DNA from 3 places in the Cellvibrio sp. 25HG11W-0 genome. Region 3 is predicted to be linked to each of the others. Evidence: predicted binding sites of a transcription regulator. Region 3 holds the regulator's gene; each other region holds the start of a gene.
The links. The regulator LexA, encoded in region 3, represses DNA repair genes until DNA is damaged. The targets are predictions, from matches to a motif close to ACTGTNTNTANANACAGT.
Positions count from the first base shown of each region.

Region 1: the regulator LexA is predicted to act here: its motif matches at 1,371-1,388, upstream of recA (recombinase RecA).
Region 2: the regulator LexA is predicted to act here: its motif matches at 1,553-1,570, upstream of uvrD (DNA helicase II).

Region 1 covers NZ_CM174230.1:2,223,528-2,226,808, forward strand. The annotation lists gene nspC (carboxynorspermidine decarboxylase) at 1-742, shown strand, start outside; gene AC0KUT_RS09255 (RNA methyltransferase) at 752-1,255, shown strand; gene recA (recombinase RecA) at 1,548-2,597, shown strand; gene AC0KUT_RS09265 (DUF4136 domain-containing protein) at 2,834-3,281, shown strand, end outside.
Region 2 covers NZ_CM174230.1:4,711,650-4,714,930, reverse strand. The annotation lists gene AC0KUT_RS19780 (CPBP family intramembrane glutamic endopeptidase) at 1-533, shown strand, start outside; gene AC0KUT_RS19775 (hypothetical protein) at 909-1,334, shown strand; gene uvrD (DNA helicase II) at 1,609-3,281, shown strand, end outside.
Region 3 covers NZ_CM174230.1:2,055,687-2,058,967, forward strand. The annotation lists gene AC0KUT_RS08485 (hypothetical protein) at 1-117, shown strand, start outside; gene AC0KUT_RS08490 (hypothetical protein) at 218-484, shown strand; gene AC0KUT_RS08495 (cell division inhibitor SulA) at 669-1,091, opposite strand; gene lexA (transcriptional repressor LexA) at 1,084-1,689, opposite strand; gene AC0KUT_RS08505 (DUF2845 domain-containing protein) at 1,777-2,139, opposite strand; gene fliS (flagellar export chaperone FliS) at 2,418-2,804, shown strand; gene AC0KUT_RS08515 (hypothetical protein) at 2,830-3,120, shown strand; gene fliS (flagellar export chaperone FliS) at 3,227-3,281, shown strand, end outside.

The sequences.
Region 1 (3,281 bases), 170 kb from region 3:
TCCGCTCTATGATCCCTGCGCACCTTGTTCGCGCATGGGCGTTCCTTGCGCTGTATTTCAACAAACTTTAAAAAACGATCCCGCGTTATTAGATGGTATAAGTGGTCTGCACTTTCATACGCTTTGCCAGCAGGATTTACCGCCACTATTGCGCACGCTTGAAGCGGTAGAGGAAAAATTCGGCACTTATTTTAAGTGTCTTGAATGGATTAACTTTGGTGGTGGTCACCATATCAGCCGCAATGATTATCAAGTGGATGAACTCATCGGCGTATTGAAAGCCTTTCAGGCGCGCCACAAGCTGCAAGTTTATATGGAGCCGGGTGAGGCTGTTGCGATTCGCAGTGGCGTGTTGATAGCTGAAGTTTTGGATATTACCTGGAATTCTATGGCGCAAGCTATTTTGGATACCTCCGCAACGTGCCATATGCCTGATGTACTGGAGATGCCTTACCGCGCTGATGTTTTAGATGCCGCCATGCCTAATGAATTAGCGCACACTTATCGATTGGGCGGCATGACCTGTTTGGCGGGAGATGTTATCGGCGATTATAGTTTTGCTGAGCCGCTGGCGCTTGGTCAGCGACTTATATTTGATGACATGGCGCATTACACCATGGTAAAAACCACAACCTTCAACGGGATAAATTTACCGGCAATCGCTATTTGGGATTCGCGCAACAATGAGCTGCAACTTGTGCGTCAATTTGGTTATGAAGATTTTAAACAACGATTATCCTGAGTAAATGTTATGAAAACCTCCGCCGTATACATCGGCCTCGTAAATCCTAAAAGTCCTGAGAATGTGGGCATGGTGTTGCGCGCTGCTGGCTGCTACGAAGCAACCAAAGTGTTTTACAGCGGTGAGCGTTATACCCGTGCCCGTAAATTTTTTACGGACACCAAGAATGCGCATGAACGCGTGCCTCTCGTCGCCGTGGATGATTTTTTAGCGGCGCGGCCTGAAGGTACAACTCTGGTCGCCATAGAGCTCATTGAGGGCGCAACGCCGCTAATGGATTTTGTTCATCCAGATAATGCCTATTATATTTTTGGCCCAGAGGATGGTTCTATTAAAAAGGAGTTGCTCAGTCACTGCGCGCACGTCGTTTATATCCCCACTATAGGCTGTATGAATTTGGCGGCTACAGTAAATGTAGTGTTATATGATCGTCTAAGTAAGGAGGATAGAGCGGTGATTGCGGCGCGCCCCATAGCGGCAAATCGTGATACCAATAATAAGACTAGGTTATAGGAGCCCCTTAGGTGATTGGCTTGTAGTTGATTTGCTAGTTGGCGATTTGATTGGGTCGTGTTTTAGGGTGGTGGTCGGATGGTCCAATATCATAAACTACTGTATAAATAGCTACACTGTTTGCACATACAGGTTTATGTGTGTATGCTTCGGTTATCCGCTGCGGCACTTGTATTCACTGGGTATGACGCAAGACGGAAATGAGTATAGAGCTATTGGTATAAATCTTAGGTAAGTCAGTCATATAAGCTGACAGCTGAACAACCCACTTATTAATATATTGAGGTGTCAAATGGATGCGAACAAAGAGAAGGCGCTGTTAGCGGCGTTAAGTCAAATCGAACGTCAATTTGGTAAGGGTACCGTGATGCGCATGGGCGACCGTGAGCAAGTGGCGATTCCTGCCATTTCAACGGGTTCATTAGGGCTTGATGTGGCCTTGGGTATTGGCGGCTTACCGCGCGGGCGGATTGTAGAAATTTACGGCCCAGAATCTTCGGGTAAAACTACATTAACTCTCCAGGTTATTGCTGAAGCGCAACGCTTAGGTGGCACCTGCGCTTTTATTGATGCCGAGCATGCGCTCGATCCTATATATGCCTCCAAGTTAGGCGTAAAAGTTGAGGACTTGATTATCTCTCAGCCTGATACGGGTGAACAGGCTTTAGAAGTGACTGACATGTTGGTTCGTTCTGGGGCTGTAGATGTGCTGGTAATTGACTCTGTTGCAGCTTTGACGCCGCGCGCTGAAATTGAAGGTGAGATGGGTGATCATCATGTGGGGTTGCAGGCCCGCCTTATGTCACAAGCTTTACGTAAAATAACGGGTAATATCAAAAATGCTAATTGCTTGGTGATTTTCATTAACCAAATTCGTATGAAAATTGGTGTTATGTTTGGTAACCCTGAAACTACAACAGGTGGTAATGCACTTAAATTCTATGCCTCGGTACGTTTGGATATTCGTCGCATTGGAGCTGTGAAGGAGGGTGAGGAGGTTGTTGGCTCTGAAACGCGTGTAAAGGTTGTTAAAAATAAGGTTGCTCCTCCCTTCAAACAGGCTGAATTCCAAATCCTTTATGGCGCCGGTATTAACCGCATGGGTGAAGTGGTTGATTATGGCGTGAAGCTAGGAATGGTTGATAAAGCGGGTGCGTGGTATAGCTACCAAGGTAATAAAATAGGACAGGGCAAGAGCAACGTAATGAAGTATCTTGTGGAAAATCCTGTTATTGCCCAAGAACTTGAACAGCGAGTTCGCACTGAATTATTGGCAACTTCAGCCCTATCACTGAGCCCTGGGGATGTAGATGCGCCAGATGAGGTAGAAGAGTCATCGTAATTAGTTTTTTAAAAGCCTCATAATACTGAGGCTTTTTGCTAATGGGGTCTGGTTACTTTGATTTCTTTAGTGTGTTCATTTTGATGGATTGTCTTGCAAGTCTTATAGGCGCTGGCTATGCTGCCTCGCAAATATGGCGTTGGAGTGGCGTGATTTTTGGGCTGCTGCGCGTCTAGTGAAATTTACACTTGGAGTGCGCGACAATGGGGCTGCTAATACAAAAACTGAAATTATACATGTACTTGGTAATGTTATTAGGCTTAGCCAGTTGCACCACAGAACCTTATGTGGAGACAGACTATCAAGCAAATTATAGTTTTGCAGGTTTGACATCATTTAGTGTGTTGGAGGCTAAGCAGGACATTAAAGAAAATATCCTCATATCACCTTTTACTCTCAGTCATATTCATGCTGCATTAGAGGCTGATTTAGGGCAGCGGTATAAAAGAGCAGAGGGAGATAGGGGCGATTTTGAGGTTCGCTATCATGTGGTGGTAGAGGAAAAAATTGATCCGCAGAGCTATGATGCGCTCTATGGATTTGGTTTTTATAGTCCGCTTTATCGTCGTTATCCATCGCCTTTTTTTCATGGCCCGAATACGGGTTTACGTCTTTATAGCCAAGGAAGTTTGATCATAGACATTGTTGACGTCAAAACAGATAAGCCAATTTGGCGCGGTGTGT
Region 2 (3,281 bases), 2.2 Mb from region 3:
CTGTTATCAAACTTTTCATGCGCACCGAAACCGGCAAACGCCCTGCCATTGCCGATTTTGGCTGGCGCTGGGGCGATGTGAGTGCGCACTGGCGCGGCTATCTGTTGTTGCTCAGTCCTATTTTGGTATTTGTGGTCTTGGTGAGCTTCGGCGAAGACTTCGTTAATCATTACCCCTTTTATCGTCAGGCGGGGCGCAGTTGGTTTGATTTGCTCAGCTGGGAATGCCTCTATCTCTGCCAATTTGTGTTTTTAGAGTTCTTCTTTCGCGGCTTTATGCTCAATGCGCTGCGCCCTGCACTAGGTGCCAACGCTATTTGGGTGATGTGTGTGCCCTATATGATGATTCATCTGCCTAAGCTTTGGTTGGAAGCGACGGGGGCGATTTTATTTGGCTTATTTCTAGGTATTCTCGCTCTGCAATCGCGCTCAATTTGGGGCGGTGTCTTGGTGCATGCGGGTGTGGCCTTGAGTATGGATATAGCCGCACTCATGCGTAAACAGGGTTTGCCGGAGCAGTTTTGGCCTTTTTAACGCGCGCGCTCATGGCGTATTTGGAACCCTGTGCCTTAGCTTGTTGTACTTAACTTCCTCCTATTTTTTGGCCCTGCGACCTTACTCTGTTTCTTTTTGCTTAGAACATTATTCATTTTAATGACGGGCTTTGCGGTGCTCTTGAGACCTGAGTGGCAAAAATACTGTCGGTAATCTATACAAAAGTACCGTTGATGTTATTTTACACGTCAAATTTCTAATGGTTCTAATCAGTTTTCGTGAACAATCAAAAAAGTCTCGATAAGAGCTTTTAGGTTCTTGCACTGGGTAGGTAGGTGCGAGCTACAATGTGACTCGCGTCACACTTTGAAAATGGATGAACTGCTCAAGTCCCGTAATGGGGAGGGAAACGATATGCAGAAGCAATGTTTAGCCTTGCTTAGGTTGGCAATAATAGGCCTAGGGCTTTTGGTGAGCCTAGGTAGTCAAGCGAGTGTTGTGCACTATGACGCTCTAGGTGAACAGGGGATATTTGCTCCAAACTTCGCCCATCAGCCGCTAACGGGTGATAATAGTGTGTCATTGAATAATTCACGTAGTTTAGTTGATTTCTTAATTAGCCCAGCATTATTAGTATCCAATGGTACTTCTTTGACGGTTGCTGCGGGACAAGGGAACGTAACTTTGCCCCTAGATGAGCACCGTGATACCAGTGATGGTCATCATGGTTATGCCGTGCGGGAACAGAGCACTGCGCCCATTTCTGGCGCCTTTATATTGGTGCTGTTGGGTTTTGTGGTGTGGTTTTTGGCTAGAGCTAAGTGCTTGAATACTAAATAAATTTACACCCAGAACGCGCTGCAACTACGCATTACAGCACCCTGTGATAAAAATATCTAATCGTCAGCATCCTTGGATTCTGGCGATTTTGTTTTTTTGGCGTATTCATTTTGCGAAGGTTCCCCTCCCCCGCTTCGAGCTGGTTCTGTTTAGGCAACCCATGACGCCGTGAGCAAATCGCTGGCTTTAGCGCTGCCTCTTAAAATCAAGGGTGGTCATCTGTATATGTAAACAGTAAAATCCCCCATCACTCTTTAGCTCATGGCCCGCTCTTATGGATGTTTCCCTGCTGTTAGATTCACTTAATGATGCCCAGCGCGAGGCGGTATCCGCGCCTGCGACGAATCAATTGATTCTGGCGGGGGCGGGCAGCGGTAAAACGCGGGTGCTGGTGCATCGCATCGCCTGGCTGATTCAAGTAGAGCGAGTTTCCCCCTACTCCATAATGGCGGTGACCTTTACCAATAAGGCGGCGCGCGAAATGCGTGGACGCTTGGATGAGCTATTCAGCCAAACAGGCCATAACATCAACAGCCGGGCCATGTGGGTGGGCACCTTCCACGGCTTGGCTCATCGCCTACTTAAGGCGCACTGGCAAGATGCCAACTTGCCGCAAAACTTCCAGATTCTCGACAGTGACGATCAGCTGCGACTGATTAAACGCGTCTATCAAAACCTTAATATCGACTCGGAAAAGTGGCCGCACAAGCAGGCCCAGTGGTACATCAACGGCCAAAAAGACGAAGGCCTGCGCCCCCAGCACATAGAAGAAACGGGCGATCCCTTTGTGCGGGTGATGTTGCAGATCTACCGTGTTTATGAAGAGGATTGCCAACGCGGCGGCATGGTGGATTTTGCCGAGCTGCTGCTGCGCGCCCACGAGCTCTGGCTTAACAAACCGCATATTCTGCTGCACTACCGCGAGCGTTTTCCGTTTATTTTGGTGGATGAATTTCAAGATACCAATAGTGTGCAATACGCGTGGCTGCGGGTGCTGGCGGGTAAAGAGAGTTGCGTGACGGCGGTGGGCGACGACGATCAGTCCATTTACGGTTGGCGCGGCGCCAAAATCGAAAATATTCAGCGCTTCACCGAAGACTTCCCCAATGCCCAAACGATTCGCCTAGAGCAGAACTACCGCTCCACTGGCAATATTCTGGACGCCGCCAATGCGGTGATCAAAAACAACTTTGGTCGCCTCGGCAAAGAGCTGTGGACCGAAGGCAGCAAGGGCGACAAGATTGCGCTCTACGCCGCCTATAACGAACAGGACGAGGCGCGCTTTATCGTCGAGCGTATTGGCGATTGGGCACGCAAGGGCAACCCCAAGCAATCGGTCGCTATTCTCTATCGCTCCAATGCCCAATCGCGGGTATTGGAAGAGGCGTTGCTGCGCGAGGCCGTGCCCTATCGCATTTATGGCGGCCAGCGCTTTTATGATCGTCTTGAAATTAAAAATGCCTTGGCTTACATGCGTCTTATTAGCAATTGCCACGATGACGCCGGTTTTGAGCGGGTAATCAATACGCCCACGCGCGGTATTGGCGGCAAAACCATTGAAGAGCTGCGCCTGTTCGCGCGCGATCAGGGCTGTTCGCTGTGGATCGCCGCCGAGCAGATGCTCGCCAATCGGGTGTTTAGCCCACGTGCGGGCAATGCGGTGCAGTCATTTATCAACTTGATTAACAAGCTCAAAGTCGCCAGCAGCGATATTGATATAGAAGGGAACACCATTGGGCTGGACGACATTGCCAAGCTGGTGCTCGATGAAAGTGGCTTGTTGGAGTTCCATCAAAACGAAAAAGGCGAAAAAGGCCAGGCGCGCGGGGAGAACTTGCAAGAGCTGATAACCGCCTGCCGTGCCTTTGATGTGGACGAAGCAGACGAAGAATTATCGCCTTTGCAGCAGTTTTTGGACACAGCTGCGCTGGATGCTGGAGAAACCCA
Region 3 (3,281 bases):
GCAATGCTATTGCCTGCGGGTTCCGGTATTTTAAGCTTTAACATCGAGGTCGAATGTTTGCTGTTGTTGGCGTTGCCTAGCGCGCTAGCCAAACATCAATTAAAAGCTGAAATTTAGTAGCCAGCTATATTTAATTCATCTGCCCTATGTTTGGGTGCTAGAATCGCGCCCAATTTTTTTATGCTTGTATTATTTGTTGTGTATTTTTGAGGTGTTTATGTCGACTTTTTATGAAATTATTGAGCTAATAAATGGCGATGTAGCCCTACAGCGACCAGATGGCGAAAAAAATGAGCCCATGGTCACAATTCGCTTTTCTGCAGAATCGTTGGCGTTTTTAGGTGAAGCAAAGTTTACTGTTGCTAAAGCTATGATTGAGGCTGGTATGGATGCGGTGGGTGATTTGACTGAGCTACAAGCAGATGCAGTGCTAGACGACATGCCAGATGAAATCGGTGGTCATGAAAAATTGATTTTACACTGAGTTGCCTTAAATCTATCGTTCAATAAGAGCCTAGGTGAATGTCGTTTTTTAGTTTGTGTTGTGCTTGATAGGTGGAAAGTTCGCGTTATTACCTTACTTACTAAGGTACCTTTCTGGTTTTGATTCTTATAAGACTCCTTCCTTAAAACCCTGTGTTATTGTTTTGCGAGCTAATACCCCTTAATTAGCGCACGCGTAATAGCAGGCATTGGCATTGTCCTTCTGCTGCTGCACTTTCAAGGTGTATGAGCTCTTTGTCTGTTAATTTACCGGGGCTGGCGATGACAGTGTGACTATTGCCGCTAGCGAGTGCGTTATGGGTTACGCGCAAGAGTTGCGGTAGGTCTTGGCAGTGCACTAGACGAATGTAGCGAGTGTTGACACCATAGGCTTCTAATAAACTGCGGTCGACATTATGCGGTGCAACCCACGTAATCCAGCGATCGCTACAGCTATTGCTTAAGAATGCAATCATAGGTAATAGCAGTACCAGTTGCTCAGGTGCATCACTGGTGAGTACCAACTCTGTGACCCCACTGGTTTGCTGGGTAGATTTATGGTTAATGGATGCTGTGTTAGTGGTAATTTGATAGGCGATATTAGTCACGGCGAATTACTCCTACGCTTAATCCTTCTATAGAAAATTCTTGGTCGCGCATATCGACATGAATAATGTCGAAATCAGGGTTTTCTGGGAGAAGTTCAATCTGAGCGCGATTACCACTGCGTCTGAAACGCTTCACGGTTACTTCTTCGCCAATGCGTGCAACAATAATTTGCCCATTTCGTACTTGATCTGTTCTGTGTACGGCCAGCAGGTCGCCATCCATTATTCCAGCATCCTTCATGCTCATGCCGTTTACACGCAAGAGATAATCTGCACTGGGCGAGAAGAAGCTGGAGGGTATGTTGCAATAGTCTTCTATATGTTCTTGCGCCAGTATTGGGTTGCCTGCAGCTACACGTCCAATGATTGGAATGCCATTGTTGGTGGTTTCAGGAAGGCGTATACCGCGTGATGCTCCTGGTATGACTTCAATAGCCCCTTTACGTGCAAGCGCCTTTATATGCTCCTCTGCCGCATTGGCTGATTTGTAGCCTAGGATATTGGCAATTTCTGCGCGAGTAGGTGGGTAGCCAGTTTCTTCTAAATGTTGTCGGATTATCTGTAAAACCTGTTCTTGGCGGTTAGTAAGGTTAAGCATAGGCACTCCGAGTTATCTGTTTATTTATACAGTGATTGTGATTATATACAGTATTCTCGTGTGTGCAATAGTTTTTCGAATTGGTTGTTATTTAATCCTGTCGCCGTACTTCATATCGACTAATTGGCCTTGGGTGAAGTAAAGGTGAGTGATAAAACGCCCCTTTCCAGGGCTGTAGCTCCATACGTCTACATCTATACAGCTTTGGCTGACAATATTGATTTGTGTATTTTGAGTGCCATTTTGAACAGCCTGAATTAAGGGTGGGTTTTCGATTGGTTGGCAAAAGTGATCAGTAGCCACGGGTTCGCCGCACTTCTCGGTAATTTCGAACTTCGTATCGCCTATTTTTGCGAGTTTGCCTTGGCAGCGTAAGGACTCGGCGCGGCTAGGTGTGCAAATGAGGCTTAATGTTAGGGCAAGGCTGGCTGTTTTTATAAGGTTTTTCATTGATTTTTCCTGAAAAAATAGTGACCGCTGTGTGAGCTAAATATTCCGTTTTTATGTCTGAATAGCTCCTGAACTTTTTTATCGATAACGCCGTTAACAGAAAGGATTTTTTGTATTTACGTTAAAGATTTTGCTGGTTCAGCCGCAACCTTAATTGGGGCGAGTAATAAGTGTTTGGCATCTTAATGTGACAGGAATGTTCGGTTTTTTTAAAGCCTAGCCAGCCTAGATACTTTCTTTTTAATTTAATCTGTCTGTCAATTTAATAAGGGTATGCGATGAATTCTTTCTCTGCAGTTCAAAGTTATTCCAACGTGAAAGTGCACTCTGGCGTTGAAGAGGCTTCACCGCACAGGCTGATTCAGATGTTATTCGAAGGTGCACTAGAACGTATTGCTCAAGCTAAGGGCGCTATGGCGCAGAATCAAATAGCACGAAAGGGTGAATTAATCGGTAAGGCAGTCAATATAGTGGCGGGTTTACAGGGCAGCTTAAATGATAAGGACGGGGGCGATCTGGCACTTAATCTTGATAGCTTGTACGACTATGTTATTCGCCGACTAACCCAAGCAAATTACGAAAATAAGCCCGAGTATTTGGATGAGTGTGGGCGTCTATTGGGGGATATTAAATCATCTTGGGATGCTATTGCCGCCCAAGTTTAATTCTAAGTTTTAGGAGGCGAAATACATGAGTATTAGGTTGATTGATGAGCCAGAGTATTCTGGGGTAGCGGGCATAGCCGCTATGCGCTCCTTACAGTCTGAGCTTAATCGGGCTGTTAAGGATGATGATTGGGCGAAGATTCGTCATCTGGATGCTATTTGTGTACTTCTTATTGAGCGTGTTATTGCAGCCAATCGAGATGATAAGACTACGCTCGTTCTAGCGTTGAGCGAGTTAAAGGGCGTATATGCGAATATGATTGCACAGTGTCAGCAGGCAGTTGATGCTATGGCTCATAAAGTCGTTGGGGCATGATTTTAGGTGTTCAGTTTTTAAAAACTGTTTTTTATAGCAAGACTCGCAAAAAATGCTCAGCCCTGCTAGCCTTAGGACACTATTTATCCGCCTAGGAGTTGTTTTTGTGTCTAACTATAACCCGCAAGAAGCACTGAAGCAGTACCGTCAGCTTGGCATTG